4 regions of the Paenibacillus sp. FSL H8-0260 genome follow, and region 2 is predicted to be linked to each of the others. Evidence: riboswitches for the same ligand, from Rfam matches in the RefSeq annotation. Region 2 holds a riboswitch; each other region holds the start of a gene.

Region 1 (3,131 bases), 1.3 Mb from region 2:
ACGATACGTGTCCAGCTGGAGGGGGATTCAATTCCCTTTAGTATTGCCCTAGAATTCGCGGATCGTTTCCGTGCGCTAGAGAATACCTTCATACAGGATGATTACACTTATATTCATTGCGGGGAACAGACCTATGAGATGGTAGAGGATTTTGTCTTCCGAAATTTGGTGGATGGACTGGAGCCATATCTGGATCAATCGGATATCAATGGGGCTTATTTCGAGACCCTTCCTTTTTTCGTAGATGAAAGAATGCAGGTGCAAGCTTTTTATGGCTTTCAGAATGAAGAAAGCTCTGATGAGATTAGTGTAAATCTGCGCTATCGTGCCTCACAGCTTGATGGAATTGATCTCAACGGAAAGCCCTATGCCAGTGCCAGCGATCCAGCGTATATTGCAAACTATTGTCATGAGCATTCCTATAATCGCTGGGGTCCAGACACGTATTATATGATGAATGAGCAGACTTTTTGCTGCATGACCCGCGCTGAACAGGAGATTGCTGTTAGTCTAGCCAACCAGATGTACGGGCAATATTATTACGGATTTTTACTCAATATTTTCCACAAAATCGTTCTGCTAAAGCTCGCCAATATGCACTCCCGACTTCGGATTAATCATGATTATGAGGAAATAGACAATCTAATCTACTCCATCAATAAGTTCTCGGCTAAGTTCTACTTCTTGGAGTTGATTTCCCAGTCGCAGGGCCGGGAGATATTTCTTCAGCTGCGTAAAGTATACGGAAACGATGCTTTGTTCGAGGAAGTGAAAGAAACCTTAAATGACCTGTTTCAGTATCAGGATAAGTTTCAGTCCAAGCGACGGGATAATCTGCTGATGATTCTCACTGTATTTACGGTAGTAAGCGGGATTTACGGCATGAATCAGGTCATTGACGATTTGGATGGAAAGATTCAATGGAGTAAAATGATTGGTTATTCTCCCTTTGAATTTCTTGCCCTCTTCGTGATCATGAGCGGGATTCTGATCAGCGTTGTCCTCACGCTAGGGGCGCTGGTTAGTGAGCTTAAACGGCGTCACCGCAAGAAATATAAAGATCTAGACTAGCAAAAAAGAAACTACTGGATTGGAAAAATTCAGGAGTGCACTACTAGACATTCCGAGTACAGCCGTCTATAATACACCGTATGCGAGAAATATAAGATATAAAGTATGGGTACAAAACTTATGCTTACTTATATTGCACATAGAAATACCCGTTAACTTCATAGAACCAGGGGTGCTGGAATTGGCCGGCTGAGATTGTATCCCACAAGATACTGACCCTTATACCTGATCTGGATAATGCCAGCGTAGGAATCGCCAATTGGTTCTGGTCCCTGTGACCTTAACTAACCTTGCGCCAAGCCAGCGTCCCGATCACTCGGGGCGCTTTTTTTGTAAGATCACTAAAAGATGTAGAAAAACGTACATACTACACTTTACGGGTTCATGTTGTGAAGACGGGATTCTTGTAACCTTAAAGGAGAGAAGAAGACATGCACCTCAAAAAAGCACTTACGTTGTGCCTCACCTGTGTACTCATTCTTGCCATTGCCGGATGCGGCAGCAACAATGGGAATACAGCCGGAAACAAAGCAAATGCTACTGATCCAACTGCTGCGGCTGGGACGGATGCTCCAAAAGAGCTCACCAAAGTTAAAGTCGCACTCGACTGGACACCGAACACGAATCATACCGGTCTATACGTAGCTAAGGATCTTGGTTACTACGCTGAAGAAGGTCTGGATGTCGAAATCGTTCAGCCAGGCGCAGCGGGTTCTGATACTATGGTTACCTCTGGCGAAGCCGCTTTTGGCATCAGCGCCCAAGAAGGATTAACGCTAGCCCGTCTACAAGGCGTGCCCCTTGTCTCGATAGCAGCTATTATTCAGCATAATACGTCGGGATTCGCCGCTCCAGTAGATCGCAATATTAAATCACCAAAGGATTTCGAAGGTAAAACCTACGGAGGCTGGGGCTCACCGGCCGAAGAAGCAGCCATGAAAGCCATCATGGATCCTGAAGGTGGCGATGTAAAAAAGGTGAAGCTGATCAGTATCGGTGAAGCTGATTATTTTACCGCCGTCAAACGTGACATTGATTTCGCCTGGATTTTCTACGCTTGGACTGGTGTTGAGGCTGAGTTGCGTGGCGAGCCATTGGATATGCTGTACTTAAAGGATTATGCGCCGCAGCTCGATTATTACACGCCTGTGCTGACGACGAGTGAGAAGCAAATTGCAGATCATCCTGATCTGGTGAAGGCCTTCATGAAAGCCACATCAAAAGGTTATCAATATGCCATTGATCATCCGGAAGAGGCTGCCGGTATGTTATCGAAGGCCGTTCCTGACCTGGACGCCGACCTTGTCCTAGCTAGCCAAAAATGGCTTAGCCCAAAATACAAGGACGATGCTGCCCGCTGGGGCGAGCAAAAAACCGAGGTCTGGCAGAATTATGGCGACTGGATGTACGATCTGAAGTTGCTGGATAAACCGCTGGATGCTGCTAGTGCATTCAGTAATGATTTTTTACCGGCGGAGTAAACAACAATTGTAATGAATTACTTCGTTATCAAAGTTGGCTTTTTGAACTTACCTTATAAAATGAGAGGATTGATTATTGTGGCTAACACCCTACTAAGCATTCAAGTAATTCCAAAAACTCCGAACAATGAGGATTCCATCCCATACGTAGATAAAGCGATTGAGGTCATTCAGAAATCCGGTGTTAAACATCAAGTGAATCCACTGGAAACCACAATGGAAGGTGAGCTTAGCGAGCTGCTGGAGGTTGTGCGTCAGATGCAGGAGGCGTTGATCGAAGCAGGCAGTCCAAGCGTAATTTCGCAGATCAAAATCGCTCATAATCCTAACGGAATCAGCATGGATAAATTGACGGAGAAATATCGGCCGTGAGATCGACCTGGAAGCTAATATGGCCGCCCCTTGTGGCGGTCGTCTTCTTTTTAACCGTATGGCAGCTATCTGTATCTGTATTTCATATTGAATCCTGGATTCTGCCGAGTCCTGCTGATATTGCCCGTGAATCCACCAGTAACGCTTCTGGTCTTTGGGCTCATACGATGGCTACGCTGCGGCTCACTTTAATTGGTTTTCCCATTG
Region 2 (3,131 bases):
AATTTCTGCATTATGGAGCAGCAGTCGGGCCCGGGTGGCTGGGTGAACCGGATGGATATGCCTTCTCCAAAGCCCGGGCAGATGCGGTTATGGACTTATCAGTCGATCGCTCATGGAGCAGATATGGTGTTATATTTCCGCTGGCGGACAGCTACGATGGGCAATGAAATTTATTGGCATGGAATCAATGACTATCATAATCAGCCTAACCGGAGAGTGCGGGAAGCGGGGCAGATCGGTCAGGAGCTGGCAGCAGCAGGTCATGCGTTTGTCGGTACTCGTAATCAGGCTAACATTGCTATTGTTCGTGATTATGACAATGAGTGGGATGGAGAATACGATGTTTGGCATGGCCCGTTTATGTGGAAGAGCAATAAGGAGTGGTACAAGGCGCTTCAGCGGAAGCATATCCCGAATGACGTACTCTATTTACGCAAAAAAACAACGCTGGAGGAGCTTGCAAGGTACGACGTGCTTATCTATCCTCACCCAGCGATTATGACAGATGAGACAGCAGCACTGCTGGATGAATATGTTCAGCAAGGCGGCAAACTGATCTTCGGCTGTAGAACCGGCTATAAGGATGAGCGCGGACAATGTTATATGCGTCCTTTCCCAGGTGCTGCTAAGGATCTATGCGGGATCACAGTTGAAGAATTCACAATGGTTAAGGGCAGTCGTCAGCCAACAACAATTAGCTGGTCGGGCGTGACCGAAGTCGTTACAGGAGCAGATGACTTTAATGATATTCTCAAAATAGAGGAAGCTTCGGTTGAAGTGATGGCGGTTTACGCCTCTGATTATTATGCGGGAAAACCGGCGGTAACTAGAAATCGTCGCGGCAAGGGTGAGGTTTGGTATTACGGAGCCGTATTTAATGAACAGGCAGCGGCTGAGATCATAAATTTAATTGATCTACAATCGCCAGCAGATTGGCTGGAGCTCCCAGAAGAGGTAGAGCTGCAAGTCCGTACCGGAGCTTCTTCCAGTTATGCTTTTTTGCTTAATTATAGTGAGACTCCTGTCACGATCCATCTTCATGAGACCAAAACAGATTTACTGAGCGGCACAACATTGTCGGGCGAGGTGCTTCTGGAAGGATTTGGGGTATTGGTGTTAAACTAACGTATACATTGATCTCACATTTGAGTAGATTTGGATAATTCTCTCTTTTCGGTTATACTTTGAAGTAGCAATTATATAGTCACGGGAGCTTGGTGGAACCAGGCTGAGAGGATAGTTATAACTATCGACCGTCAAACCTGATCTGGATAATGCCAGCGGAGGAAATGGAGCTCTATTTCTATTTGTCTACTCTAAGGCCGCATCTTATACAGATGTGGCCTTTTCTATGTGTGGGGAGTAGACCGTCTCCGCTTGATCAAATCACCTTATAGGAGGAATTGAGATGACAAGCGAATTGAACAACGATCCAATCAATCTATCAGCTTTTCCAGCAAGTCAAAAAGTGTATGTAAAGGGTTCACGGCCTGATATTCAGGTGCCTATGCGGGAGATCTCACTTAGTCCAACTGCGGGCATAGACGGCGAAGAGGAGAATGCTCCAATTCATGTCTATGACACAAGCGGGGCTTATACGGATGCTAATATTCATACTGATATTCGTCAGGGGTTAGAGCCCAATCGTCTAAGCTGGATTGAGGAACGAGGGGATGCGGAAGCGTACGAAGGAAGAACCGTGAAGCCTGAAGATAACGGGAATGCAACGGGAAAAGCTGTGGCGGAAGTGTTTCCAGCGCTCCATAGAAAACCTTTGCGAGCGAAAAAGGGGCGTAATGTCTCTCAAATGCATTATGCACGCAAAGGGATTATTACTTCGGAAATGGAATACGTTGCGATTCGTGAGAATGTGACACCGGAATTTGTAAGAGATGAAGTAGCCCGCGGCCGCGCCATCATTCCAGCGAATATCAATCATCCAGAGAGTGAACCAATGATTATTGGACGCAATTTTTTAGTGAAGATCAATGCCAATATAGGAAATTCCGCAGTATCCTCATCCATAGAAGAAGAGGTAGAGAAGATGAGATGGGCCACCCGCTGGGGTGCAGATAATATAATGGATCTCTCCACAGGTAAAAACATCCATACGACACGCGAGTGGATCATCCGTAATTTTCCTGTTCCTATTGGAACGGTGCCTATCTATCAAGCGTTGGAAAAAGTGAATGGGAAAGCGGAAGATTTAACATGGGAAGTGTACCGTGATACGCTCATTGAGCAAGCGGAGCAAGGGGTTGATTATTTTACCATTCATGCGGGGGTTCTGCTTCGTTATATCCCGTTGACGGTACAACGTATGACAGGCATTGTTTCAAGAGGTGGCTCCATCATGGCGGCATGGTGTCTTGCGCATCATCAAGAGAACTTTTTATATACACATTTTGAAGAGATATGTGAAATCATGAAGCTGTACGATGTTTCTTTTTCCCTAGGCGATGGATTACGTCCGGGTTCGATTGCTGATGCGAATGATGAAGCACAATTTGCCGAGTTAGAGACGTTAGGTGAATTAACAGCTATAGCTTGGAGTCATGATGTACAGGTGATGGTAGAGGGTCCAGGACATGTGCCGATGCACTTGATTAAAGAGAATATGGATAAGCAACTTGAAACTTGTAACGAAGCCCCTTTTTATACATTAGGTCCACTGACTACAGATATTGCGCCTGGTTATGATCATATTACCTCTGCTATAGGTGCAGCGATGATTGGTTGGTTCGGTACAGCTATGTTATGTTACGTAACTCCGAAGGAACATCTTGGCCTGCCTAATAAGGAAGATGTACGTATAGGGGTCATTACTTATAAAATAGCGGCTCATGCCGCAGATTTGGCGAAAGGGCATAAAGGAGCACAAGACCGGGATAATGCTCTTTCGAAAGCCCGTTTTGAATTTCGTTGGCGTGATCAATTTCATTTATCGTTAGATCCTGAGCGAGCGCTCGAATATCATGATGAGACATTGCCTGCGGAAGGCGCTAAAACAGCTCATTTCTGTTCCATGTGCGGGCCGAAATTTTGCAGTATGAAGATCTCTCATAATATCCGGAATACGACGAGAATTGAATCAGGAATGCAAGAGAAGGCGCAAGAGTTTCTCCAAGGCG
Region 3 (3,131 bases), 3.2 Mb from region 2:
GGCTGAAGTAACCGAGTCCTTTACTGCCGCCGAGCCATTCCCCGATAGTAGCTCCGATGACGCAGTATACAATGGATAGCTTTAAGCCAGAGAAAAAAGCAGGCAACGCCAGTGGAATTTGGGTTTTGACAAGCAGCTGCCAGCGGTTTGCACCAAATGTTAATAATAAGTCCTTGTAAGTCTGGCCACTTGTACGAAGTCCATCATATGTACTCACTACGACTGGAAAAAAAGCCGTTAAAAACACCACAGCCACTTTGCTCCACAGCGAATATCCGAACCACATAATAAAAATGGGGGATAGCGCAATTAATGGGACCGTCTGGCTAATGATAAGGAAGGGATAGATGGCCTTTTCTACGGGGCGAAACAGGAACATTCCAATGCCCAGCAATACACCACAAACCACAGAAAGGACAAAACCTACCAGTATCTCCTGCAACGTCGCTAATAAATGTTGTCCGAATAACAATTGCCTGTGCTCGATCAATGCGATGCCAATAGATGAAGGTGCAGGGAGAATAAAGGCTGGAATCAAGTGAAGGCGAACAGCTGACTCCCAGATTACAAGAATGAGCAGTACCAGAAGAAGGAAGGGACCATAGTTGTCTAGATGTTTTTTAATAGGTATAGGTTGCATGCAATCTTCGCTCCAACTCTGCCCGTAGTGCTATAAACCGGGGTTCATAGTTCATCTTATAATGTCTTGGTTTTGGTAGATCGACAATGATCTCCTGTAATTCGCTGTGCGCACCGCCAGATAATAAATAAATCCGGTCACTGAGCAATAGTGCTTCTTCCAGATCATGAGTGATGAGCATAATCGTCTGATTCAGTTCACCCCATAACTCCAACAGCCAACGGTGTATCTCACGTTTGGTCATGGCATCGAGAGCGCCAAAGGGCTCATCCAGCAGCATAAGACCACTTCCGCCTCCAGCCACTAAGGTGCGCAGAAATGCTACTCGCTGTTTCATACCTCCCGAAAGTTCATGGGGATAAGCCTTCTCTACATCTGTTAAGCCGAAGCGGGCCAACATTTCCCGAATCTGAGTGATCGTTTTCTGTTTACTAAATCTGGGCTTGATCTCCCAGGGCAAAAGGCAGTTGTCGAGCACTGTTCTCCAAGGCAGCAATAAATCCTGCTGAGGCATATAAGCGATCTGACCTAAACGACTAGCGGTTGAGGGGAGCGTAGGGAGTTTTATTTTTCCATGAGTAGGTTCGAGTAAACCGGCAACCGTTTTGAAAAATGTGCTTTTCCCGCATCCGCTAGCACCTACTACGGAGACGAATTCCCCTTGCCTGATATCCATGGATAGATTTGCGAATACAGGGGGTTGTTCAGTTTCCGGAAAAGAGTAGGTTAGGCCTTGCATAGATAAAATGGTCGTGATGATCTAACCTCCTAATATTTTTGTGGAGCGTCTAAACAAATAAAGACCCATCCATTTCCAGAGGAAATGAATGGGTCAAAAAGTTCATTCTGCATAATAACACTTAACATGCTTGATGAAAATTCTGCTCCACTTCCCTCCGCTGGTATGATCCAGATCAGGTTCCAAGGGTCCGGAGCTTGAAGCTCCGTCTCAGTCGGCCGACTCCCCTAGTGAAATAACAGGTCCATATTAATTTGTTTATAAATATACCATATCTTTCTGAGAAGTAAAGAGAGAAAGAAGTGAAGGATTAATCCAAGATTGGGTAAGATATAAGTAGAAATCTAGTTAATATTACAATTCCGATGTATATTATCGGAAAAAAGCATTGACGATCATGTGATGGCAGTGTACTATTCAATTTACCGGAAAAAAACCGGATAGAGAGAGGGGATTTAATAATGAAAAAATGGAGTCTAACTATTATATTGGCGTTAACCGTGGTTCTTGTAGCGGCTTGCGGCAATAATTCGAATACCAATACGGCTGCTGAACCAACAGCTGGAACGAATGGTGGAGCAGCATCTTCAGCGCAAAACAGTTTGGAGGCTGTGAAGGCCAGCGGCAAATTGCGGATAGGTACAGAAGGGACTTATGCACCTTTTACTTATCATGACACTGCGGGGAAATTGACGGGTTTTGACGTGGAAATTGCCGAAGAAGTAGCCAAACGTTTAGGTGTTGAAGCTGAATTTTTTGAAACTCAGTGGGATGGTATTTTTGCTGGGATGGATGCGAAACGGTTTGATGTCATTTTTAATGAAGTTTCCATTAACGAAGATCGCAAAGTGAAATATGATTTCTCTGAACCCTATATTGTATCCAAGGCAGTATTGATCGTGAGCGAAAACAATGAGGATATTAAGACCTTTGCTGATCTAAAAGGTAAAAAAGCCGGACAATCCCTGACCAGTAACTTATCCGACATCGCTCGTGAGAACGGTGCTGAAATCGTAGCTACGGACGGTTTCAATCAAGCGATGGATCTGCTGACTTCGGGACGTATTGATGCAACTGTGAATGATGGCTTGTCTTATCTGGATCTGAAAAAACAAAAACCAGATGCAAAAATTAAAGTGGTTGATGAGATTCCTGAAGGCTCACAAAGTGCTGCGGTATTCCTGAAAGGCAATGATGAGCTGGTGAATGCGGTCAGTGATGCGATTAAAGAGATGAAAAGTGATGGAACGTACTTGAAAATTTCCGAGAAATACTTTGGAGCTGACGTTTCGAAATAATACAAGGCTAGCAAGGCTAATTAAGCCTAGAAGCTAAAAAGGATGTCTGAATAATGGATGACCGCAAAATACAAATTTTCTTAGATACACTGCTACCCCTGCTTAAAGCCGGGGTGGCTTTTACCATTCCGTTGGCGCTACTTTCCTTTGTGCTTGGATTGATTTTGGCGATCCTAACCGCGTTGGCACGTCTTTCACCGTGGGTAATTCCGAAGCTAATCGCCCGTTTTTATGTATGGGTCATTCGGGGAACCCCGTTGTTAGTGCAGCTATTTATTATATTTTATGGTTTGCCGGCTGTTGGTATTGTACTCGACCCTTTCATTGCCGCCACCATTGGATTTACCCTTAGCGTAGGGGCTTATTCATCGGAAATCGTACGCGCTGCTATCCTGTCGATACATAAAGGCCAGTGGGAAGCTGCCTTCTCAGTCGGGATGACTCGCGGGCAGGC
Region 4 (3,131 bases), 3.0 Mb from region 2:
ACAGGAGCAGCATCATCAGCCAGGGATTGAGAGTGAAATGACGCCGCTGCCCAAATACGAGCCGGCAAATTATAAAGCAGCAGGTAAACTGCAAGACAAGGCGGCGTTAATTACCGGTGGAGACAGCGGAATTGGGCGTGCAGTTGCTGTGCTTTTTGCTAAAGAAGGCGCTGATGTGGTCATTTCATATCTTAATGAACACTCAGATGCAGAGGAAACTAAACGTCAGGTCGAGCAGGAAGGCCGCAAATGTATCCTAATTCCAGGTGATATCGGTGACGAGAAATTCTGTAAGGATCTTATTAAACAGACGGTGGAGGGCTTAGGAAAGCTTGATATTCTCATCAATAACGCGGCAGAGCAACATCCGCAAGCTAAGATCGAGGATATTACTTCCGAGCAGCTTGAGCGTACTTTCCGTACGAATATATTTGCGATGTTCTATTTAACAAAAGCAGCTATGCCTCATTTAAAAGCAGGATCTACAATTATAAATACAACTTCAATTACCGCTTATCGCGGAAGCCCGCAGCTGCTGGACTATTCATCAACTAAAGGAGCTATTCTTAGCTTCACACGATCCTTGTCCACGAATCTGGCAGAGAAGGGCATACGGGTAAACGGTGTTGCACCAGGTCCAATCTGGACACCGCTGATTCCCTCTACCTTTGATGCAAAACAGGTTAGCGAGTTTGGAGGTACACAGCCTATGAAACGGCCTGGACAACCAGAAGAGCTGGCACCAGCCTATGTATATCTGGCCTCTGACGATTCCAGTTATGTGACTGGACAGGTTATTCATGTAAATGGTGGCGAGGTAGTAAACGGTTAGATTAGAACAGCTAATGTGAATAAATGGGTGTATTTCAATAAAAAAATATGTTACTATAACCACGTTAGCATTTTAAAATTGTATATTTATGTCACTAGGGGTGCCGATTGGCTGAGACGGAATGGATTTCCGGACCCTTTGAACCTGATCTGGTTAAGACCAGCGTAGGGAAGTGGAGAACGAATTTCTGTTATCGGGCTATTTGTAGTACCGTCTATATACAGATTCTGACTGCCTTCCTTACGGGGGCAGTTTTTTTGTTTTTTACTGACCTACAGGGAAGTGAGAGAGGAGATCGTGATGTTGCAAGCTGAGATCCATCTAATATCAGACGGCAAGCTACAGCTGAGACATTTTGTTGAACTAGCTGTCACGGTGCAGACATGGGTCGATTATATTCACCTGAGAGATAAGCAATGTCCTGCATGCGAACTGCTCGCTGCGGCACAGCAGCTGTTGGCTGCCGGTATGCCCGCTACCAAACTGATAATCAACGACCGGACCGATGTAGCCTTGGCAGCTGGTGCCGCGGGGGTTCAGTTGGCTTGGCACAGTCTGAGTCCGGTTACAGCCCGGCGAATTGCACCTCAGCTTCGGCTGGGGAGATCGGTTCATTCTCCGGAAGAAGCGGCGAATGCCTCAGAGCAGGGAGCTGATTATTGCTTGTTTGGTCATGTATTTCCCTCGGATAGCAAGTTAGGGCTGCCCGCACGTGGGTTAGAGCTGCTTGCAGAAACGGTGAAGACCAGCTCTATTCCTGTAATTGCGATTGGCGGAATTAGCCCCGCTAATGCGGCGCAGATCATCAGGAAAGGTGCGGCAGGAGTTGCTGTGATGTCCGGTATTTGTGGAGCGGATGATCCTTATGAGGCCGCCAAAGCTATTCATAAGGCGGTTCATTCATAGCCTGAAGGTAACAGCATGGGCGAAGGGGGTGATTCAGAATGAAGCTGTTGATTAACGGGAAATCCGCAGAGTGTTCTGGTGGTATTCAAACTATAGCTGATTTGATCAGTCTTCCTGAGTGGTCGGGTCGTCTGATGATCATTGAGCTGAATGGAGAAATTGTCAGTAAGGAGAATTATGAAAGTACTGCTCTGAGCGAGGATGATCGTTTGGAACTGGTGCACTTTGTTGGTGGGGGTTGAGATGGAGCGGTATAGAATTTTGAGAAATTTATACGAACCAAAGGGAGGTAATTTCATGCATGACCCGTTACATATTGGCGGCATCGAATTAACCAGTAGATTATTTATCGGAACCGGAAAATATAGCCGGAATACGCTGATCCCCGAAGTGATCGCAAGCTCTGGTTCTCAGGTGATTACTGTAGCGCTGCGCCGAGTGGACCCGCAAGGTGGAGCAGAAAATATCATGAACCACATTCCCGGCCACATGATTCTTCTGCCTAATACCTCAGGAGCGCGTACAGCGGAAGAGGCAGTCCGTATTGCAAGATTAGCAAGAGCTGCGGGACTGGGGAACTGGGTCAAGATCGAAGTGATCAATGATCAGAAATACCTGCTTCCAGATAATCTGGAGACCATACGAGCTACAGAGATTTTAGCAGCGGAGGGTTTTGTAGTACTGCCTTATATGAGTCCGGACCTTTCGGCTGCTTTACGTCTGAGAGATGCCGGTGCTGCTGCTGTGATGCCGCTTGGTGCGCCGATCGGAACGAATCGCGGCCTGCGCACCAAGGAGCTTGTGCGTATTCTTATTGAAGAAGTGAATTTGCCGATTATTGTAGACGCCGGGATTGGCAAGCCCTCGGAAGCGGCGGAAGCAATGGAGATGGGGGCCGCTGCTGTTCTGCTTAATACGGCTATTGCAACGGCACGTAATCCGCTCGTCATGGCGGAAGCGTTCCGTGAGGCGATATCCGCTGGCCGTAAAGCTTATTTGGCAGGACTGGGTCCTGTAGAAGAAGTTGCTTTTGCTTCGTCACCGTTGACTGGATTTTTGAACTGAATTTGATAGGTCACGAAAAGGAGGGAGGATTAGCATGAACTTTTTTGACACACTGGCCCGCTTGGAGCAGTATCCTTATGAGCAACTGTGGAAGGAGTTCCGGGAGGATGACGTTAGGCGGGCGCTTGGAAAAGACAAGCTGAACGAAAATGATTTGCTGGCATTGCTCTCTCCGGCAGCAACGCCGCTGCTAGAGGAGATGGCGTTGGCTGCACAGCGACTGACCCGTGCACATTTTGGTTATTCGATGCAGCTGTTCACACCGATGTATCTTGCGGATTTTTGTGTGAATCATTGTACCTACTGCAGCTTCAGCTCCATTTATGAT

The links. A riboswitch is a leader RNA that binds a small molecule or an ion and turns the genes downstream of it on or off. The one in region 2 is predicted to bind thiamine pyrophosphate.
Region 1: it holds a riboswitch for thiamine pyrophosphate, as region 2 does, so the genes downstream of both, MHI51_RS02305 (ABC transporter substrate-binding protein) here and thiC (phosphomethylpyrimidine synthase ThiC) in region 2, are expected to answer to the same signal.
Region 3: it holds a riboswitch for thiamine pyrophosphate, as region 2 does, so the genes downstream of both, MHI51_RS13030 (ABC transporter ATP-binding protein) here and thiC (phosphomethylpyrimidine synthase ThiC) in region 2, are expected to answer to the same signal.
Region 4: it holds a riboswitch for thiamine pyrophosphate, as region 2 does, so the genes downstream of both, MHI51_RS09890 (thiamine phosphate synthase) here and thiC (phosphomethylpyrimidine synthase ThiC) in region 2, are expected to answer to the same signal.

What each region holds. Positions count from the first base shown of each region.
Region 1 is NZ_CP150298.1:519,470-522,600, reverse strand. Features, by position in the region: gene MHI51_RS02310 (hypothetical protein) at 1-1,071, shown strand, start outside; TPP riboswitch at 1,230-1,340, shown strand; gene MHI51_RS02305 (ABC transporter substrate-binding protein) at 1,503-2,552, shown strand; gene MHI51_RS02300 (MTH1187 family thiamine-binding protein) at 2,631-2,924, shown strand; gene MHI51_RS02295 (ABC transporter permease) at 2,921-3,131, shown strand, end outside.
Region 2 is NZ_CP150298.1:6,142,597-6,145,727, reverse strand. Features, by position in the region: gene MHI51_RS27210 (beta-galactosidase) at 1-1,125, shown strand, start outside; TPP riboswitch at 1,197-1,305, shown strand; gene thiC (phosphomethylpyrimidine synthase ThiC) at 1,409-3,131, shown strand, end outside.
Region 3 is NZ_CP150298.1:2,952,540-2,955,670, forward strand. Features, by position in the region: gene MHI51_RS13025 (ABC transporter permease) at 1-640, opposite strand, end outside; gene MHI51_RS13030 (ABC transporter ATP-binding protein) at 621-1,316, opposite strand; TPP riboswitch at 1,515-1,618, opposite strand; gene MHI51_RS13035 (amino acid ABC transporter substrate-binding protein) at 1,841-2,677, shown strand; gene MHI51_RS13040 (amino acid ABC transporter permease) at 2,731-3,131, shown strand, end outside.
Region 4 is NZ_CP150298.1:2,267,281-2,270,411, forward strand. Features, by position in the region: gene MHI51_RS09885 (SDR family oxidoreductase) at 1-832, shown strand, start outside; TPP riboswitch at 919-1,020, shown strand; gene MHI51_RS09890 (thiamine phosphate synthase) at 1,133-1,738, shown strand; gene thiS (sulfur carrier protein ThiS) at 1,777-1,980, shown strand; gene MHI51_RS09900 (thiazole synthase) at 2,036-2,803, shown strand; gene thiH (2-iminoacetate synthase ThiH) at 2,838-3,131, shown strand, end outside.